2 regions of the Halomonas sediminis genome follow, and region 1 is predicted to be linked to the other one. Evidence: riboswitches for the same ligand, from Rfam matches in the RefSeq annotation. Region 1 holds a riboswitch; the other holds the start of a gene.
What was found. A riboswitch is a leader RNA that binds a small molecule or an ion and turns the genes downstream of it on or off. The one in region 1 is predicted to bind thiamine pyrophosphate.
Positions count from the first base shown of each region.

Region 2: another riboswitch for thiamine pyrophosphate. It lies ahead of LG290_RS15185 (TenA family protein); the one in region 1 lies ahead of LG290_RS12785 (SLC5/6 family protein).

Region 1 is NZ_CP085246.1:2,701,705-2,710,855, forward strand. It holds gene LG290_RS12780 (magnesium transporter CorA family protein) at 1-501, opposite strand, end outside; gene LG290_RS12785 (SLC5/6 family protein) at 559-1,935, opposite strand; TPP riboswitch at 1,925-2,042, opposite strand; gene LG290_RS12790 (peroxidase-related enzyme) at 2,144-2,740, opposite strand; gene LG290_RS12795 (CoA-acylating methylmalonate-semialdehyde dehydrogenase) at 2,891-4,390, opposite strand; gene LG290_RS12800 (LysR family transcriptional regulator) at 4,590-5,591, shown strand; gene LG290_RS12805 (TRAP transporter large permease) at 5,544-6,809, opposite strand; gene LG290_RS12810 (TRAP transporter small permease) at 6,806-7,369, opposite strand; gene LG290_RS12815 (TRAP transporter substrate-binding protein) at 7,410-8,405, opposite strand; gene LG290_RS12820 (DUF3581 family protein) at 8,545-9,151, opposite strand, start outside.
Region 2 is NZ_CP085246.1:3,207,756-3,216,906, reverse strand. It holds gene LG290_RS15210 (sodium-dependent transporter) at 1-728, shown strand, start outside; gene paaX (phenylacetic acid degradation operon negative regulatory protein PaaX) at 931-1,860, shown strand; gene katG (catalase/peroxidase HPI) at 1,972-4,170, opposite strand; gene LG290_RS15195 (hypothetical protein) at 4,241-4,390, shown strand; gene LG290_RS15190 (HEPN domain-containing protein) at 5,090-5,632, opposite strand; TPP riboswitch at 6,026-6,185, shown strand; gene LG290_RS15185 (TenA family protein) at 6,262-6,906, shown strand; gene thiC (phosphomethylpyrimidine synthase ThiC) at 6,953-8,842, shown strand; gene LG290_RS15175 (LysR substrate-binding domain-containing protein) at 8,926-9,151, opposite strand, start outside.

The sequences.
Region 1 (9,151 bases):
CAACTCATCTTCAAGGTCACTCAGCTCGGTTTCAAATTCCAGCAGCCCATCAATGTAAAACCCGGCCGAGATATACATCACCTTGAGCGCCACCTGTTCCGGTGACTTCTGCAGCAGTGCCTCACCCTGGTCGTTATGTAGCCGCTCGACGCTTAGCGCCCGGCTCGGGTGGAGGCTGATCAAGAAACGTTCGCCAATAAAAAAGCAAAGCGGTTGCGGCACGTAATTGAGTTCACCGTCGAAGGAGGAAATCCCCCGATAGATAATCAATGTATGCGTTTCGAATTCTTCTATCTTGGGCGGATGACGCTCCCGATGCGCATCATTAATCGCCATGGGATGGCAATCGAAGGCTTCCAGCAAGGCACGCTCGCTGTCCTGCGTTTCCCCCTGCATATCAATCCAGATATGCGCATCTGTCGAGTCGCGCCAGGTGGCGATCAATTCTTCTCCGCCCTGATGGGACTCGCCATCGGGAAAAACCAGCATCGTGCGTAACATACCACCTCCGGCGTTCAAGGAATCATGGACTCGAGCATTCTCAACTCGTCGACTTGGCTACTGCCTTCGCGGCATGAGCCAGGCAAGCAACAGGCTGACCAGTGTCGAGGCGATCAGTGCGCCCAGAAAAGGCGCCAAGGTAGGAATGCTGTGCGGAAAACTTGCCGCCAGAACTCCCTCGACCAGGCTTCCTTGGATTATCCAGCCTGGCAACACGGCGCCGAGCATGCCCGCCACACCTCCGGCCACGGCGGAAAAGGCGCTCATCCGCTGCCACAGGCCCAATAGCACAGGCACCACGATGGCCGCGCACAGCAAATCGGCAATCAGGAACAGCCGCAGTACCGAAAGCCCCTGCAAGGCGACGATGACCACCGGCACCATCAACGCCACCGTCACCAGCCGGGCGGCACCGATCGACAACCCGCGCTTGCCGGAATCCGCCACCACCAGGGAGACAATCCCGTTTTGCAAGGTATCCACACTCGAGGCCACTAGGGTCACCGCCAGCACCAGAGCGGGTAGCGCCAACCAGGCCGGGGCCTGGCTGAGCAAGGCAAAAAATGGAATCGGCGGCTCGCCCAGTGCTACGCCGCTCATCGCCGCCAGCATACCCAAGCCTCCTACCACCATCACCACAATGACGGTAATGCCGCCGCCCAGCCAGGCGCCCAGCCCCAAGGCCCTATCGTCGCGCGCTGCCCACACCCGCTGCCAATAACCTTGATGGAAGAGGTTGGCTGCGGTGACCGCGATCACCAGGGTCAAGGCAACGCTCAGGGCCCCTGTGACCGGGATGGCGGGCATCACTGCCTCCATCGGCATCTCGGGCAAGCGTAGCCAAGCGACACCCCCCACCAGCGCCAGCAAGGCAATCAACAGCCATGCTTGCCAACGGTCGGTGGCCAGGCTCGCCCGCAACCCTCCCAGTGCCGTGTAAAGCAGTGTGGTCAGCGCCACCCCGATCACCACCAAGGCGGGCGGCACATCGGAAAGCAAGGCGGTAATTGCGCCGATCGCGGTCAACTCCGCGGCAAGAAAGCAGGCCATGTAAAGCACCGAGACCAGCGATACCCAGCGGCGAACCCCGGCGCCGTAACAAGCTTCGGCAAACTCGCCGATACTGCGCCCTTGCGGTAAGTGACGGCGAATTTTCGGCCCATAAAGCCCCAGTACAATGAACGGCAGTGCCGAGCCGATGGCATAACCCGCCAGGGCCAGCGGGCCGACAAAGGCACCGATCTCCGGCGGCGCAAACAGTATCCACGCCCCCATGCCCGATGCCAGAAACGAGAGCCCCAGCGTCGAGGCGTTTTGTGAATTACGTGCCGTGACGTAATCATCCAGGGGGCCGTCGACACGGCGCGCCCGTAGCCCGAGAAACGCAAAACACACAAGCGCCGCGACGAGCACGGCAGACGTCAGGTAAGGCATGTCGCACTTCCTCCGCCGGTATCAACCGGATCAGGTTCCAGGGTCAGCGCCTGGCGCTATCTCAGTCCCGCCTCGAAATATATGGTGGGACTCCCCTGGCGACAGTGAGTGGAATGTGAAATCAGCCGAAGCCGAGAGCGGCATGATCCTTTAGCCGTGCTGGATTTGCAAAGCCCTCCCGGGACCAGTCGATAGAGCGTGGCATATTTTACATGGCCGCCTTGTCCCTCGGCACACGTCCCATCAGATAGAATTCTTCATTGGGTGGCGTCCCGGCAAGCGTGACCAGGCGATTGGACAAGCTGAAAAACGCCGCCACCGCGCCGATGTCCCAGATATCATCCTGGGTGAAACCGGCCGCCATCAGGCGTGACTCCCAATCGCTGGTCAGCTCGCCCACGCTCAGGCTGCAGTGCATGGCGAAGTCCAGCATTGTCTGCTGGCGCTCGTTGATCGATGCCAGCTGATAGTTGATTGCCACCTGGTCGGCAAGGAGCGGGTTCTTGCTGTAGATGCGCAACAGGGCGCCATGGGCCACCACGCAATACAGGCAAGCGTTACGCGCGCTGGTGGCCACCACGATCATCTCTTTTTCAGCCTTGGTGAGGGTATCAGACTCACGCTCCATCAAGGCATCGTGGTAGGCGAAGAAAGCCCGAAACTCCGCCGGGCGATGGGCCAGCATCAAGAAGACATTGGGCACGAAGCCGGCTTTCTCCTGGACCGCCAAGAGGGTGGAATGAATATCTTCCGGCAGGTCTTCCAGGGTTTCCGGAAGAGGAAAACGACTGATCGGCATGCTCATGATGTTTCCTTGTTTTTGTGGAACAGCGTTTATACGCAAAAGTGCAGCATGACGGCTAAAAATTTACGCAGTTATCGTGAAAGATCCAACAAGAAACGGCCCCGCCTTTGCAGACGGGGCCGTTCTTATAACGCTACCTTCAACACAATTCTAACCTAACGAAATGGTGCTGTTGATGCCGCTGGAGACGTTTTCCGGCTCGAACCAACGCGCGGTAACGGTCTTGGTCTGGGTCCAGAAAGCGATGGCTTGCTTGCCGTTGGGGCCCATGTCTCCCAGCTTCGAGGCCCGTGAGCCGGTAAAGCTGAAGTAGGCCACCGGCACCGGGATAGGCACGTTGATACCCACCTGGCCGACATCGATATCGCTTTCGTAGCGACGCGCCACCCAGCCGGAATTGGTGAAGATCGAGGTGCCGTTGCCATTGGGGTTGGCATTGACAAAGGCAATGGCGTCATCCAGCGTTTCGACGTTGACCACGCAAAGTACCGGGCCGAACACTTCTTCACGATAGATGGTCATGTCGGCGGTCACATCGGCGAACAGGGTCGGGCCGACGAAGTTGCCCTTGGGATAGCCTTCCACCTCACAGCCACGTCCATCAATCATCAGCTTGGCGCCTTCCTTCTCGCCCACCTCGATCAAGTGTTCGACACGCTCCTTGGCAGCGGGCGACACCAGCGGGCCAAGGTCAGCGTCACGCTGGGTACCGGGGCCGACTTTCATGTTGCGCGCGCCTTCGACGATATCCTCGAGCCATTCACGCGCATCCCCAACCAGCACCACTACGGAGTTGGCCATGCAGCGCTGACCGGCCGCGCCGAAGGCGGAACCCAGCAGATTATTGATGGCCTGGCTGCGGTTGGCATCCGGCATCACCACACAGTGGTTCTTGGCGCCCATCATGGATTGCACCCGCTTACCCGCGTCACTGGCGCGGCGATAGATGTGCGTACCCACATGGGTGGAACCGATGAACGAGAGTGCCTTGATGTCCGTGTGGTCGCAGATCTGGTTGGCGACATCCGGGCCGCCATGCACCACGTTGAGCACCCCTGCCGGAATGCCCGCTTCGTGAGCCAGCTCGACCAGACGCATGGTGGAGCTGGGGTCCTGTTCGGAAGGCTTCAGGATGAAGGTGTTGCCGGTGGCGATGGCCAGCGGGAACATGAAGCAGGGCAGCATGATCGGGAAATTGAAGGCGGTGATACCCGCACCCACACCCAATGGCTGGTGCATGGTGTAGACGTCGATCTCGCTACCGGCATTCTCGGCCAATTCGCCAAGTTGCAGGGAAGTGATCGAACAGGCGTGCTCGATCACTTCCAGGCCACGACCTACCTCGCCTTCGGCATCCGGCAACGTCTTGCCGTGCTCTTCGGTGATCAGTGCGGCCAGCTCGGCAACATTATCGCGTACCAGCGCCTGAAACTTGAGCATGATGCGCATACGCTTACCCAGCGACGTCTTGCGCCAGGTCTTGAAGGCTTCCTTGGCGCTGGCAACCGCCTGATCGACTTCTTCAGGCGTACAAAATGGCACCCGGGCGACCACTTCCTGGGTAGCCGGATTGACCACCTCGCGCCATTCCTGGCTTTTGGATTGAACCGGCTGGCCATCGATAATCATGGGGATTTCGCGGACGGTCATGGTATTGCTCCTATCAATTTTTGTTTGCCTATCAATTTCTGTTTGCTAGACATTATGTGTACAAACACACGAACAGTAATAACAAGGAGTCTATCCGCAGGTTGGATTGCCTGACAACGGGCACTCAGGCACATTGCTTGTGTATAATTGCACAAACAACCACACAAAGTAGACCCCTCACGTTGCAGGCGGAGCCTCCATGCTCGACTGGCATGACATTCAGATCTTTCTCGAAGTGGCGCGTAGCCGTCGGCTCACCGATGCCGCTCGGCGCCTGGGGCTGGATCATTCCACCTTGTCGCGGCGCACAAGGCGTTTCGAACAACAACTCAACACCCAACTGTTCGAGCGTAGCACACACGGTTATCACCTGACGGAAGCCGGCCAGCAGCTATTGGCCCATGCCGAGGAAATGGCCCGTCATGCCGAGGAAGCCGGGGAAAACCTGTCCAACAAGAATCATCAGGTCAGTGGCCAGATACGCTTGGGAGTAACAGAAGGTTTCGGCACCTGGGTGATCGCCCCGCTGCTTTCCGCCTTCTGCCGACGGCACCCGGGCATCACACTGGATATCCTCGCCCTGCCCCGGGTAGTGAATTTGAGCCGCCACGAAGCGGACCTTGCGGTTACCATCGAACGCCCGGTAAGTCCGGGCCTGGTGATTTCCCGGCTATGCGACTATCGGCTGCGCCTTTATGCCAGCCAGGATTACCTGGCAGGCCATGGCGCCCCGACAACCTTGGCCGAGCTGGCCCGACACCCGCTGGTCGGCTATGTCGACGATCTTATCTTCAGCGACCAGCTGAGTTACCTCGACCCCCTGTTACCCGCACGTACCCTCAGTGAAGAGGCGCACTTCAGTATTCGCAGCACCAGCGTCACCACCCAGTACAGCGCCGCTCTGCATGGCGCCGGGCTTGCAGTACTTCCCTGCTTCATGGCCGAACCTACGGCCTCATTGGTGCGCGTACTGGAAGATGAAGTGACGGTGACCCGCCAGTTCTGGATCACCGCCCGCCAGGAACAGCGCCGCCTGGCGCGGGTGCGCTTATTGTGGGATTTCCTGCGTGAAGCGCTGAAGCTCAACCGGGACTTCCTGATGGGTGACAGTGCGGCCCTGGTGATACCCGAGCATGTCCCGGCAGCTGAATCCTCAGCGCCCGATCAGCCCGGTAGTCAACCAGGGCTGCCAGGCCAGTAGCACCAGCGTCACCAGGGTGGCGAGCAAAAAAGGCAGCAAGGAGCGGAAAATTTTCAGCGGCGGCGCCCCGGTCATCGAGGAGGCAATAAACAACCCCGCCCCCACCGGCGGGGTCAAAAGCCCCATCACCAGCGTCAGGCAGACCACTACACCGAACTGATAGGGGCTGATGCCGAACTGCTCCTGAGCGATAGGCAGCAGTATCGGCACCACTAGGATCAGAGCGGCGATGCCGTCGATGATCATCCCCACCAGCAACAGCACCCCGATCAGCAGCAACAAGAACAGGAAGGGGTCGGTGGTCAGGGCGGCGATCCAGGCCGCCGCCATTTGTGGCAAGCGCTCGTAAACCACCACCCAGCCGAACACCCCGGCGGCGGCGATCAGCATGATCACCAGCCCCGCATTGACTGCCGTGCGCCGCAGCACCCGGGGAAGCTGCCCGAATGTCAGATCGCCATACACCAAGCGCCCGATCAAAAGTGCAGCCAGTGACGCCAGGGCGGCGGACTCCGTGGGCGTGGCCAAGCCCAGCAATATGCCCCCGATAATGATCAAAGGAATACTCAACGCCGGCAGGCCCATGAGCAGATCGTGAAGCGCCTGGCGACGGCTGGGCCATTCACCGCGCGGGTATTGCTGCACCAGGCCCACTACCGCGATGGTGACAAAAAAGGTCAAGCCGAGCAGCAACCCCGGCAGAATGCCGGCAATGAACATTTCAGCAATCGGCACTTGGGCCATCACCCCGAACAGCACAAACAGCATCGAGGGCGGAATAATCGGCGAGAGCAAGCCGCCGGCCGCGGTAATGGCAGCACTGTAGGATTTGCTGTAGCCCTCTTGTTGCATAGCCGGCACCATGGCGCGGGACATGATCGCAATCTGCGAGGCAGCCGAACCGATAATCGCCGCCATCATCATGTTGGCGACCAGATTGATGTAGGCCAGGCCGCCACGAAAGCCCCCCACAAAAATACGCGCCAGAGCGATCAAACGCTTGGTCAGCCCGCCCTCGTTCATCAACTCACCGGCCAGCATGAACAGCGGAATCGCCAGCAGCCCATAGCTTTCCACCGCACTGAAAAGCTGTTGAGGGTAGGAGTCGAACAACACTGTATTGCCGGAGGCCTGGATGTACCACAGGGCAGTCAACGCCAGTACCAGGGCGATCGGCACCCCTCCCAGCAGCAATAGGCTGAATATCACAATGGTCATGGCGGCGGCTCCGTTGTAGGGTCACTCGCCGGGTCGCTCAAGCCCGTCAGCGACTGCCAAAGGTTGCTCGCCCCATGCAGGCTCAGTGAAAAGGCAAACCAGGGCAGGATCAACCACAACCAGAACTTCCTCACGCCTAACGTCGAGGTGTTTTCGGCATAGATGAAGTTGAACGTCTCGCCCTGAAAGGCACGCGTATCGAACCCCGCCTGCATCAAGGTCCAGGGCTGGTACCAGCGCCAGCATAGCCACAGCAGTATCAAGGCGAACGCTAGCACCATGGCATCCACGAACACCCCGAACAGCTTGCGCCCGAAGCTCGGCAGGGCATCACTTATCAAGGTAACGGCAATGCCTTGGCGGCGCTTGAGCACCGCCCCGGCAATCAGGAAGGTCATCCAGATCATGGCGTAAATCGCCAGTTCACTGATCCAGTAGAGTGGGTTGCCCAGCGTGCGAAAGGCAACATTGGTCAGAATCAATAAGGTAATCACCGCCGCCAGAAAGGCAGCAGCGATTTCTTCCAGCTGCGCCAGGCATGATGAAAAACGTGACAGCATCAAGTTCGGCCTTTATCGGCTTGCCTGTTTATCCATGCATTCACTGCTGCTTTGGTTCACGCAGCCGTTCGGCCTCTTCGCGCAGGGTATCCAGCATCGGCGCCTTGGGTTCCCAGATGGCTTCCCACTCGGCGATGGCCTCACTGAAGAAGTCGGCATCGGCTTCAACGATATTGATATCCAGCGCGCGGATCTGTTCTTCCTGAGCCGCATCCATTTCTTCGAAACCACTCAGGACGTTTTCCAGATGTTCGGCCATGGTGGTGTCGATCAGCTCACGATCTTGCTCGGAAAGCTCTCGCCATACCCGCCCGGAAACCACGCCCACCATCGGGAACATCATGTGATTGGAAATCAGTAGGTTATCTGCTTGCTCGTAAAACTTGAGAATCAGAATGGAATCGAAGTCCATATCGATGGCATCGACTTGGCCATTGGCCAGCGCATCGTAGACTTCCAGCAGCGGCATCGGCGCCGGGGCCGCACCCGTGGCGGTATAGAAGTCGCGAATCGGCTCGAAGGGGGTAATACGAATACGCAGGCCGTTCATGTCCTCGGCGTTTTCGATGGGATTGCGGCTGAGCACTTGACGCATGCCCACCATGCCGTAACCCACCCCGACCATGCCGACCTCGACAGGCATGAGCTCGAGCAACTCACCGGCGGCATCGGAACGCAACAGTCGGGCGGCGTGATTGACGTCATCCACCAGGTACGGCGCATACAGCGCACCGAAATCCGGAATGCGATTGGAAATCTCGGCGATGGTCAAAAACGCCATGTCCAAGGCGCCGGTTTGCAGCTGCTGGACCATTTGCGCTTCGTTACCCAACTGCTGAGCTGGATAAACCGTCACGCTATGTTCGTCGTCGGAACGCTCCTCCAGGGTATCGGCAAAGGCCTCGGCTTCGATTGACCACAGATGCTGCGCCGGGGTGATTAACCCCAAGCGGAAATCGCGTGCCTGGGCATTAAAGGAAGTCGCCGCCAACGTCGCAGCCGTCACGGCCAACGCCAAGGTTTTATTCAAGTTCATGTTGCGCCTCATCTCCATCCAGCGAAAAGGGCACCAGGGTGCCCGTGTTGTTGGAATTATGTTTTTTTCAGTGAAGCACGAGAATACCGCAGCCAAGACAATGATGGCACATCCATTGGTTGCACCGAGGCGAATGCATTCAGGGGGTTTCGTAGGCTGCCTTGAGACGATAAAACTCCGCCACGATAGCTTCCATGGCCACGGCGTCATAATCACACAGCCCACTGACCACGAGCTTCTTGGAACCGATACCCATGGGTATGCCATTGGAATGAATGGAAAATTCGAGCAGGGCCTCCGCCCGCTTGCCATTGACCTTAAGCGATGAGCGACTCAACGTTAAATTGGGGGAAAAGCCATCCAGACGTTCCAACGAAAAGCCCATGCTGTCATAAATCACCAGCGGACGCTTAGGGTTGAACATCACCCCATGCTCTTCCATCAACGGCTTGAGATAGTGCGGAAAGTTCTTGCCGGAAAACGCCACATAACAACGCGAAAACGCATCGATCGCCGAGTTGTCGCGGGTAGTTTCACCTGAGCGGGTTACCGTCAGGTAGCATTTGCCGTTATCGTCGGTCACATGAATATCGCCGTTTTCCACTTCGCTGAAGGTCAGGGGGGTGTCCGCCCCCACCATCGCCAGGAAGTGAAATTGCATGTGCCGCGATAGACCAAAACGTTCCAGCACCAGCGTGAACAGCAAATCCCCCGGCACGCAAAAACGCCGCGCATCGGGGTTGTGA
Region 2 (9,151 bases), 510 kb from region 1:
ACGGCTCTTACCTGCCGGCGGGTCACTCCATCGCGCGCACCACGTTCAGCGTAGCGATTGCCGATACCGTCGTGGCGCTGATGGCGGGACTGGCGATCTTCCCGATCATTTTCGCTAACGGAATGAGCCCGGGTGCTGGACCGGGGCTGATCTTCATGAGCTTGCCGCTGGCCTTCCAAGCGATGCCGTTTGGCACCTTGTTCGGCATCCTGTTCTTCCTGATGCTGGCGATGGCTGCACTCACCTCTTCGATTTCGATGATCGAAGCCACGGTGGCCTGGCTCACCGACAGTAAAGGCATGACGCGGAAAAAAGCTTCCTGGGGTGTGGGTATCGTGCTGTGGCTGGTCAGTACCCTGGCGATGCTGTCGTTCAACCTGGGCGCCGACTGGACCCTGGCGGGACGCAACTTCTTCGACTGGCTGGATTACCTGACCTCTCGCTGGATGATGCCGTTGGGCGGCCTGGGCATGGCCTTGATGGCAGGTTTCCTGCTGCGCAACGAAATCTTCCGGGAAGAGTTGGGGCTCAGCCGCACCCAGCATGCGCTGTGGCTGTTCATGGTGCGTTACGTGAGCCCGCTGGGCATCGTGTTGATTTTCATCGATGCGCTGGGTCTTGCCACGCTCCAGATAGCCACCCAGTGGCCCTGGTTGCTGGCGCTATTGGCGCTGGTTACCGTGGTGGGCGAGTTGGCCAGCCCGCGGCTACGCCGCCAGGTCTCCTGAGCCACCTAGCCGAAACGCTCCCATTCCCCTGATGGGAGCGTTACACCAGGCTAGACGCTAGAACAGCCGTGCCGTTTCCGCTTACTGGCGGGAGCGGCACGGCGCCTTTTATGGCGTGATATATCTCCTTTGTGTAGCATGTGCGCCTTTGCTGCCAACGTTCAACACCCACGGAATTGCCGCACAGGGACTCACTATCACCATGTCGCTTGCTTCTGACTGTGTTGCGGATCTCGTCTGCAACTTCCAGGCACGTCGCCCGATTCGCGCCGGCTCTCTCATCATTACCGTTTACGGCGATGCGATTGTCCCGCGAGGGGGCACTGTCTGGCTGGGTAGTTTGTATCAACTGCTGGAACCCATCGGCATTAACGAACGCCTGGTAAGAACGTCTGTTTATCGGCTAACCCAGGATACCTGGCTGCAAGGCGAAAAGGTGGGCCGGCGCAGTTACTACAGCCTGAGCAATGCCGGGCGGCGTCGTTTTGAACAGGCCTTCAAGCGGGTTTACCACGGCCAGCAAACCCAATGGATGGGCAAATGGACATTGGCCATGTTGACGCAGCTGGAGCCTGCGACACGTCAGAAAGTGCGTGATGAACTGGAGTGGCTCGGGTTTGGTAGCTTTTGTCCCGGGATTTTGGCGCACCCCACGCTTAGCCGAAATGAAACGATTGCTGTGCTGCAGGAAATGGGGGCTGCCGAAGATACCATTATCATGCAGACCGAGCCGCTGACGCCCATGGTAAGAAAGCCCCTGAGGCTCCAGGTTAGAGAGAGTTGGAACCTTGATGAGTTATCCCAGAGCTACAAGGTTTTTCTGGATAAGTTTCGCCCTTTATGGCGCGCCCTGGCCAATGAAGATAATGCACTTAGCGAAGAAGAGTGCTTTATCGCGCGTATCTTGTTAATTCATGAATACCGCAAAGTACAGCTTCGCGACCCTCAACTTCCAGATGAGCTGCTTCCCGCCGCTTGGGAAGGGCGCAATGCCTTTCAGCTGTGCCGAAACATATACCGCGCGATTCATCAGCGTGCGGAGAGTTGGCTGGACAAACACCTGGAAACCGCCGAAGGACCCTTGCCCGCCCCTACGTCCAGCTTTTACCAGCGTTTTGGCGGCCTGGATTGAAGGGTGTTTTAGGTCAGCCTAGAACATAAAAAAATCCCGAAGATTGGGGTGTCCAACCTTCGGGGTGCAAGTTCACAAGCAACGGCCCGCGTTCCCTCGCGGGCCTGACGCTCAGCGGTGCAGGTCGAAGCGGTCGTTCTCCATGACCTTGACCCAGCCCTTGACGAAGCGCTCGATCATTCTCTCCTCACCACCGTTTGCGGCGTACTCCTCCGCGATGGCGCGTAGCTGCGAGTTGGATCCGTAGACGAGATCGACGCGTGTCGCATTCCACTTCTTCTCGCCCGTCGCACGGTCGCGGCCCTCGAAGCGTTCCTCGCTTTCGTCGATCGGCGCCCAGACGGTGCCCATGTCGATCAGGTTGACGAAGAAGTCGTTGGTCAGCTGGCCGGGGCGGTCGGTGAGAACCCCTTCATCGTTGTCATCAGCATTGGTACCGATGGCCCGCATGCCGCCAAGGAGAGCGCTCATTTGCGGTACGCTGAGATTGAGCATGAACGCCCGGTCGATCATCAGGTGCTCGGCGGGGATGGACGTCGTCTGCGCCTGCATGTAGTTGCGGAACGCATCGTGCCTCGGTTCGAGGTAGGCGTGGGTGTCGACCTCGGTCATCTCCTGGTTCGCGTCGGTGCGCCCCGGGGTGAACGGCACCGTGATGTCATGACCGGCCGCCTTCGCCGCCATTTCCACCCCGACGCCACCGCCCAGCACGATCATGTCCGCCAGCGAGATGTTGGCGTCGGAGGCGTTCTTGATCTCATCGAGCTTGTCGATCACCTCTGCTACGCCCGAGCGTACGTTGACGTCCCAGCCGACCTGAGGTTCGAGGCGGATACGCGCGCCGTTGGCGCCGCCGCGGTGGTCGGTCTGGCGGTAAGTACAGGCCGAGGCCCAGGCGGTTCCCACCAGCTGCTTGGCGGTGAGGCCGGCATCGGCGATCTGCTGCTTGAGCGTAGCGATCTGCTCATCGTTGACCAGCGGGCCTTCGTGCTCGGGCACCGGGTCCTGCCAGACAAGAGCCTCGCCGGGCACCTGTGGGCCGAGATAGCGGTCGCGTGGACCCATGTCACGGTGCAGCAGCTTGTACCAGGCACGGGCGAACGCATCGGCGAGCACGTCCGGGTTCTCGTGGTACTCCTTGGAGATTTCGAGGTAGGCGGGGTCGGTGATCATCGCCATGTCGGCGGTGGTCATCACCGGCGGGTTCTTCTTGCCTTCGACATGGGCGTCGGGCACCCAGTAGCCTTCCTTGACCTCGACGGGCTCCCACTGGTTCGCGCCGGCAGGCGACTTCTTGACCTCCCACTGATGGGCGAAGATGGTGTTCAGGTAGGAGTGGTCCCACTGGGTCGGCGTCGGGGTCCAGGCCCCCTCGAGGCCCGAAGTGACGGCGTATTCTCCGAGGCCTGTTTCATGCTTGTTGGCCCAGCCGAACCCCTGCTCATGGACTTTGGCGCCCTCGGGAGCTTCGCCGACGGCCTCGGCGGGACCATTGCCGTGCATCTTGCCGAAGGTGTGACCGCCGACGGTCAGTGCGACGGTCTCGCGGTCGTTCATGCCCATGCGCGCGAAGGTCTCACGCACATCCTGCGCGGACTTCATCGCATCGGGAACCCCGTTGGGGCCCTCGGGGTTGACGTAGATCAGGCCCATCTGGACTGCGGCAAGCGGGTTGTCCAGCACGCGGCTGCCGTCTTCCCAGTTCCCGGTGTAGCGCTCGTCGTTGGTCGCCAGCCACTCGGTCTCCGGGCCCCAGTAGATGTCGTCCTCAGGCGCCCAGATGTCGGCGCGGCCGAACCCGAAGCCGAAGGTGCGAAAGCCCATTGTCTCCAAGGCGCGGTTACCGGCGAAGACCATCAGGTCGGCCCAGGAAATCTTCTCGCCGTATTTCTGCTTGATCGGCCAGAGCAGACGGCGCGCCTTGTCCAGGTTGCCGTTGTCGGGCCAGCTGTTGAGCGGGGCGAAGCGCTGTGCGCCGGTGCCGCCGCCGCCACGGCCGTCGAGCGCTCGATAGGTGCCGGCGGCGTGCCACGACATGCGGATGAAGAACGGCCCGTAGTGGCCCCAGTCGGCGGGCCACCACTCCTGCGAGTCGGTCATCAATGCATCGACATCGGCGGAGAGCTCATCGACGTCAAGCTGCGAGAATGCCTCGCCGTAGCTGAAGTCGGCTCCGAAGGGGCTGGCGTCGGGGTGCTTCTGGTGCAGGACGTTGAGGTTGAGCTGGTCGGGCCACCAGTGCTCGTTGCCCTGCAAACGTGGCGTGGTGCGTGCGCCCCACTCCGGGCGTGTAGGTTTTTGATCGGACACGTTATTATTCTCCTCGACTAGACTAGATGGGCCTACAAACAGTCTAGTCGATAACTCTGGATCGCGTCAGGTGCCGAAAGCCCTTCAGGCGGCTATAGATATCATTGAAAAATGCTATCAGCGCTTCGGTGATGGCGGGATCGTGACAATCGGTGAACTTGACACCTTGGTGATGCTGACGCTCATCTGTTGTCTGCTACTGGCCGTAGCGCCTGGTTAGTTGTAATTCACTCGGCAACTGGGGTGTACACAACAGACACGTCATTTGGCATTTCATCTATTCGGCCCACCTGCACGTAGATAGGATAAAGAATTTCCAAATCGTATGGCCCATTCCAGCGCAATTTTGGGGCCAAATCTTGATCACGAATTACCACCACGCTCTCTGACTCGTTTGGCAGCTTCATGTCGCCGGACCAGCCAAGATGCACACAAGAACAGAATCAGCCACACAACCGTCCGAAGAGTCATGGCGCGAAGGCTGTCAAAAGCGACGGCTCCGCCACTGCGGTAGATGACAAGGATGCCAGTCAGTACAAGAGGTTAAGCAAGAAGATTGTGCCTGCAGCGTTCCTGCCGACGTTGACGCTGCGCCAGATAGCCATGCCGGCTGCCAGATACGCTAGGCCCATTGCTGTGTTGAAAATGAGGAGCGGCCAAAACACTTCGTACCCCGGGTCAGAACCCAAAAGCACTCGACCACCTGCAAAAAGCGTAACAACGCCGAACAGAACCGCAACGGCCACCACGATAGTTCGCACGATACAGATTATTGTGTACTGGGCCATCATTTCTTAGAGTTCTCGTCCTGCTCTAGCCACGAATTCATCTGTGCCGCGTCGTAGCTTAACCCGCGCCGCCCATACCCAACCCGGCTTTGCCTGCCCGAAAGTTACCCAACGTCGGGTTGAAGCTTTTATTAGAGACACGATGCAAGATGCCTCTCCGTTGCTGCGACAAGCTCTTTAATAAAACGAATGACTTTGACGAGCTCCTCTCGTTTGACGAGATGCTTGCTCGGACTTCCGTTACTTGGCTTCTTTGCGCGATGTACAGCATCGCCTCTTTTCTTTAGCCAAGCATCCAGAGTTTTCTTGGCCTTGTCCGAGTCCATATTCGCCCATTTCCAGCCCTCCGTAATATCAATCTCCAAGAATTCAAGGAATAGTCGGCGAGTCTTGTTTGAATCGGGATTATGAAAGGTTTTCAGATCACTTGCTAATTTCCTGAGAATGAAGTTACCAGCGTAGCTCCCGGACACAACGGCCAATTTTTTGGCCAAAGCCTCCTCTACCCGATCTTCGACGTAGGTTTCCCAGGCAGTCAAGGCCATAACCAAGCTCGCTCTTTTTAGAACTTCGGCGTTTTCGGGCGGAGGTTGGCAATTGATTGCGTCGAAATGCGCCAGTAGATCCTCGGAATCTTTAATCCCGAACTCGAAGGATGCTTGGGCTTCTGACATGGAGTGAATCTTCTTGTCTCTAACAGTGATTATACGCCCGGCTACATAACCTTAATAAACGTGCCAGCGAGTTTATTAAGGTTATGCAGCTGCCTCGATCAAATCTACCTCATTGATTACCTTGGGAGCAAAGCTAAATTTGGCCGCATATCCAAAATTCGCCAAATTGCGTTTTACCATTCCCAATAAGTCTGGATATAAGCACATAATCTTGGCAACCCCAGAGGCAATTCTATGAAGGTGGTGGAAAGGGGGCAGGACCAGCTTTTAGACCACTGGGCGGTTTGGTGCTCAGCCTAACGAGGACCATTGGCTTTGTTGTGGAAATACGCTGCACGATCAAACTACCTGCCCCTTGCAACGCCTCCTTTAGCCTCATAGACTCCAGTCACGAACTGCTTGACGGGGTGCCGGTGAATCCGGCTGAGATGACGCAGGTGTGCTGCAGGTTGTATACACACCACAAGCGTTGGTCCCGTTGAACCTGATCCGGCTAATTTCCTGAGCGCTTCTCGGGAAGGGTACCGGCGTAGGGATCAAGCATTGGCCGGGCCTATCTCTTTTCTTTCCCCCTCCGTGCCATTCTTGTACCTGCCCGACCTCCGGATCTCATCGCTACCGGGGGCATCATGGGCTACCGTTTCGCTGACCTGACTACCGCTTGCCAAGACGACTGGACGGCTTACCTCCAGCACGATTTCGTGCGTGCTCTGGGTGCCGGCTCCCTCGACGAGAACGCCTTTCGCCACTACCTCAAGCAGGACTATCTGTTCCTGATTCATTTTGCGTGTGCCTATGGGTTGGCGGCCTACAAGAGCCGCACGCTTGCCGACCTGCGCCAGGCCCACGAAGGGCTGAAAGCCATCGTCGATATCGAACTCGACCTGCATGTGGGTTTCTGTCGTGAATGGGGCATTTCAGAAGATGACCTGGCCCAGCTTCCCGAGGCTCGGGCAACGCTTGCCTATACGCGTTATGTACTGGACACCGGCAACCGGGGCGACCTGCTCGATTTGCACGTGGCGCTGGCCCCTTGCCTGGTCGGCTACGGCGAAATCGCCAACTGGCTGAAGGCGCAGCCCTTTACCCTGCGTGGCGAGGGCAACCCCTATGATGCTTGGATCGCCATGTACGCAAGCGATGAATTTCAGGCAGCGATGCACGCGGAACTCGACTGGTTGAACGCGCGCTTTGCCGAATTATCCACCACCTTTTGCGATGCCACCCGCCTGGAAATCGATTTCTGGCAAATGGGCCTGGATCAGGCCGATTGATTAACCCCTCACCCCTCGATATCACAACCATAAGAGAGATAACGCAATGAGCAAGACCCAGAATTTCCTCGCCGAGACCGCCCAGGTCGATAGCGCCGCCATCCAGCCGTTGCCCGGCTCGCGCAAGCTCTACGTCGAAGGCTCGCGGCCGGATATCCGCGTGCCGTTTCGCGAGATTTCGCTATCCCCGACCAAGACCTCGGGGGCCGATGAAGAGAACCCGCCGCTGCTGGTCTATGACACCTCCGGCCCTTACTCCGACCCGAACGCCGACATCGATTTGCGCAAAGGCCTGCCGGCACTGCGCCGGGCCTGGATCGAGGAGCGTGACGACACCGAGCTGCTCGATGGCCTTACCAGCGAATACGGCAATCGCCGCGCCAACGACCCGATGCTCGCCCAGTTACGTTTCGACCTGAAGCGCACCCCGCGCCGGGCCAAGCCGGGCAAGAACGTTACCCAGCTGCATTACGCTCGTCAGGGCATCATCACCCCCGAGATGGAATTCATCGCCATTCGCGAAAACCAGCGCCGCCAGACGCTGGGAACGGCGGAAGTCGAGCGTATTCTGGGCCACCAGCACCCCGGCCAAGGGTTTGGCGCCCGCCTGCCCGAAGAGATCACCCCGGAATTCGTGCGCGCCGAAGTGGCGGCGGGAAGGGCGATTATTCCCAACAATATCAATCACCCGGAATCCGAGCCGATGATCATCGGCCGCAACTTCCTGGTCAAGATCAACGGTAACCTGGGTAATTCGGCGGTTTCTTCTTCCATTGAAGAGGAAGTCGACAAGATGACCTGGGGCATTCGCTGGGGCTCGGATACCGTCATGGACCTGTCCACCGGCCAGAATATCCACGAAACCCGGGAGTGGATCATTCGCAACGCCCCGGTGCCCATCGGCACGGTGCCCATCTATCAGGCGCTGGAAAAGGTCAAGGGCGTCGCTGAAGACCTGACCTGGGAAGTGTTCCGCGACACCCTGATCGAGCAGGCCGAGCAGGGCGTGGATTACTTCACCATTCATGCGGGCGTGCTGTTGCGCTATGTGCCGCTGACCGCCAAGCGCGTCACCGGCATCGTTTCGCGCGGTGGCTCGATCATGGCCAAGTGGTGCCTGTTCCACCACCAGGAAAGCTTCCTCTACACCCATTTCGAGGAAATCTGCGAGATCTGCAAGCAGTACGATGTGGCCTTCTCGCTGGGCGACGGCCTGCGCCCGGGCTCGGTGGCCGATGCCAACGACGAAGCCCAGATGGCCGAGCTGAAAACCTTGGGCGAGCTGACCCATATCGCCTGGAAGCACGACGTTCAGGTGATGATCGAAGGCCCCGGTCATGTGCCCATGCACCTGGTCAAGGAGAACATGGACAAGCAGCTCGAGTATTGCGACGAAGCGCCGTTCTACACCCTCGGCCCGCTGGTCACCGATATCGCCCCGGGCTATGACCACATCACCTCGGGCATCGGTGCGGCGATGATCGGCTGGTTCGGCTGCGCGATGCTGTGCTATGTGACCCCCAAGGAACACCTGGGCCTGCCCAACAAGGACGACGTCAAGACCGGGATCATCACCTACAAGATCGCCGCCCACGCCGCCGACCTGGCCAAGGGGCACCCGGCCGCCCAGCGCCGTGACAATGCACTGTCGAAAGCGCGCTTCGAGTTCCGCTGGGAAGACCAGTTCAACCTGGGCCTGGACCCGGACACCGCCCGCGAATACCACGACGAGACCTTGCCCAAGGACTCGGCCAAGGTGGCGCATTTCTGTTCCATGTGCGGGCCGAAATTCTGCTCGATGAAGATCAGCCAGGAAGTGCGCGACTACGCCAAGGAGCATGGCTTGGACGGCGACCAGGAAGCGGTCATGAAAGGCATGGAGGAGCAGGCAGAGAAATTCAAGAAAGAAGGGCGGGAGCTGTACAAGGAAGTCTGACCGCCGCCGGCGCAAGCCATACCGCCATGAACCAGAACGCCCCCACCGGATGCCCGGCGGGGGCGCTTTTCATCGTGTTGCCTTCAAGAGGGGACTTGTCTCTCGAATAAGCCAGCGGATTCTTTCTCAAGCTCCATCAGCGAGTTGTTCAGCAGTTCTAGAAAGGATTTGGTAAGACCGGATTGCCCCCTCTGCTTGGGAAAAATCATGCTGTAGCGGTAGGGGACCCTCGGCTCGAAGCGCTTCACGATCAGGCCGAGACGTCGATAGTGCCAGGCAGTGATGGGATCAACCAATGAGACACCACTG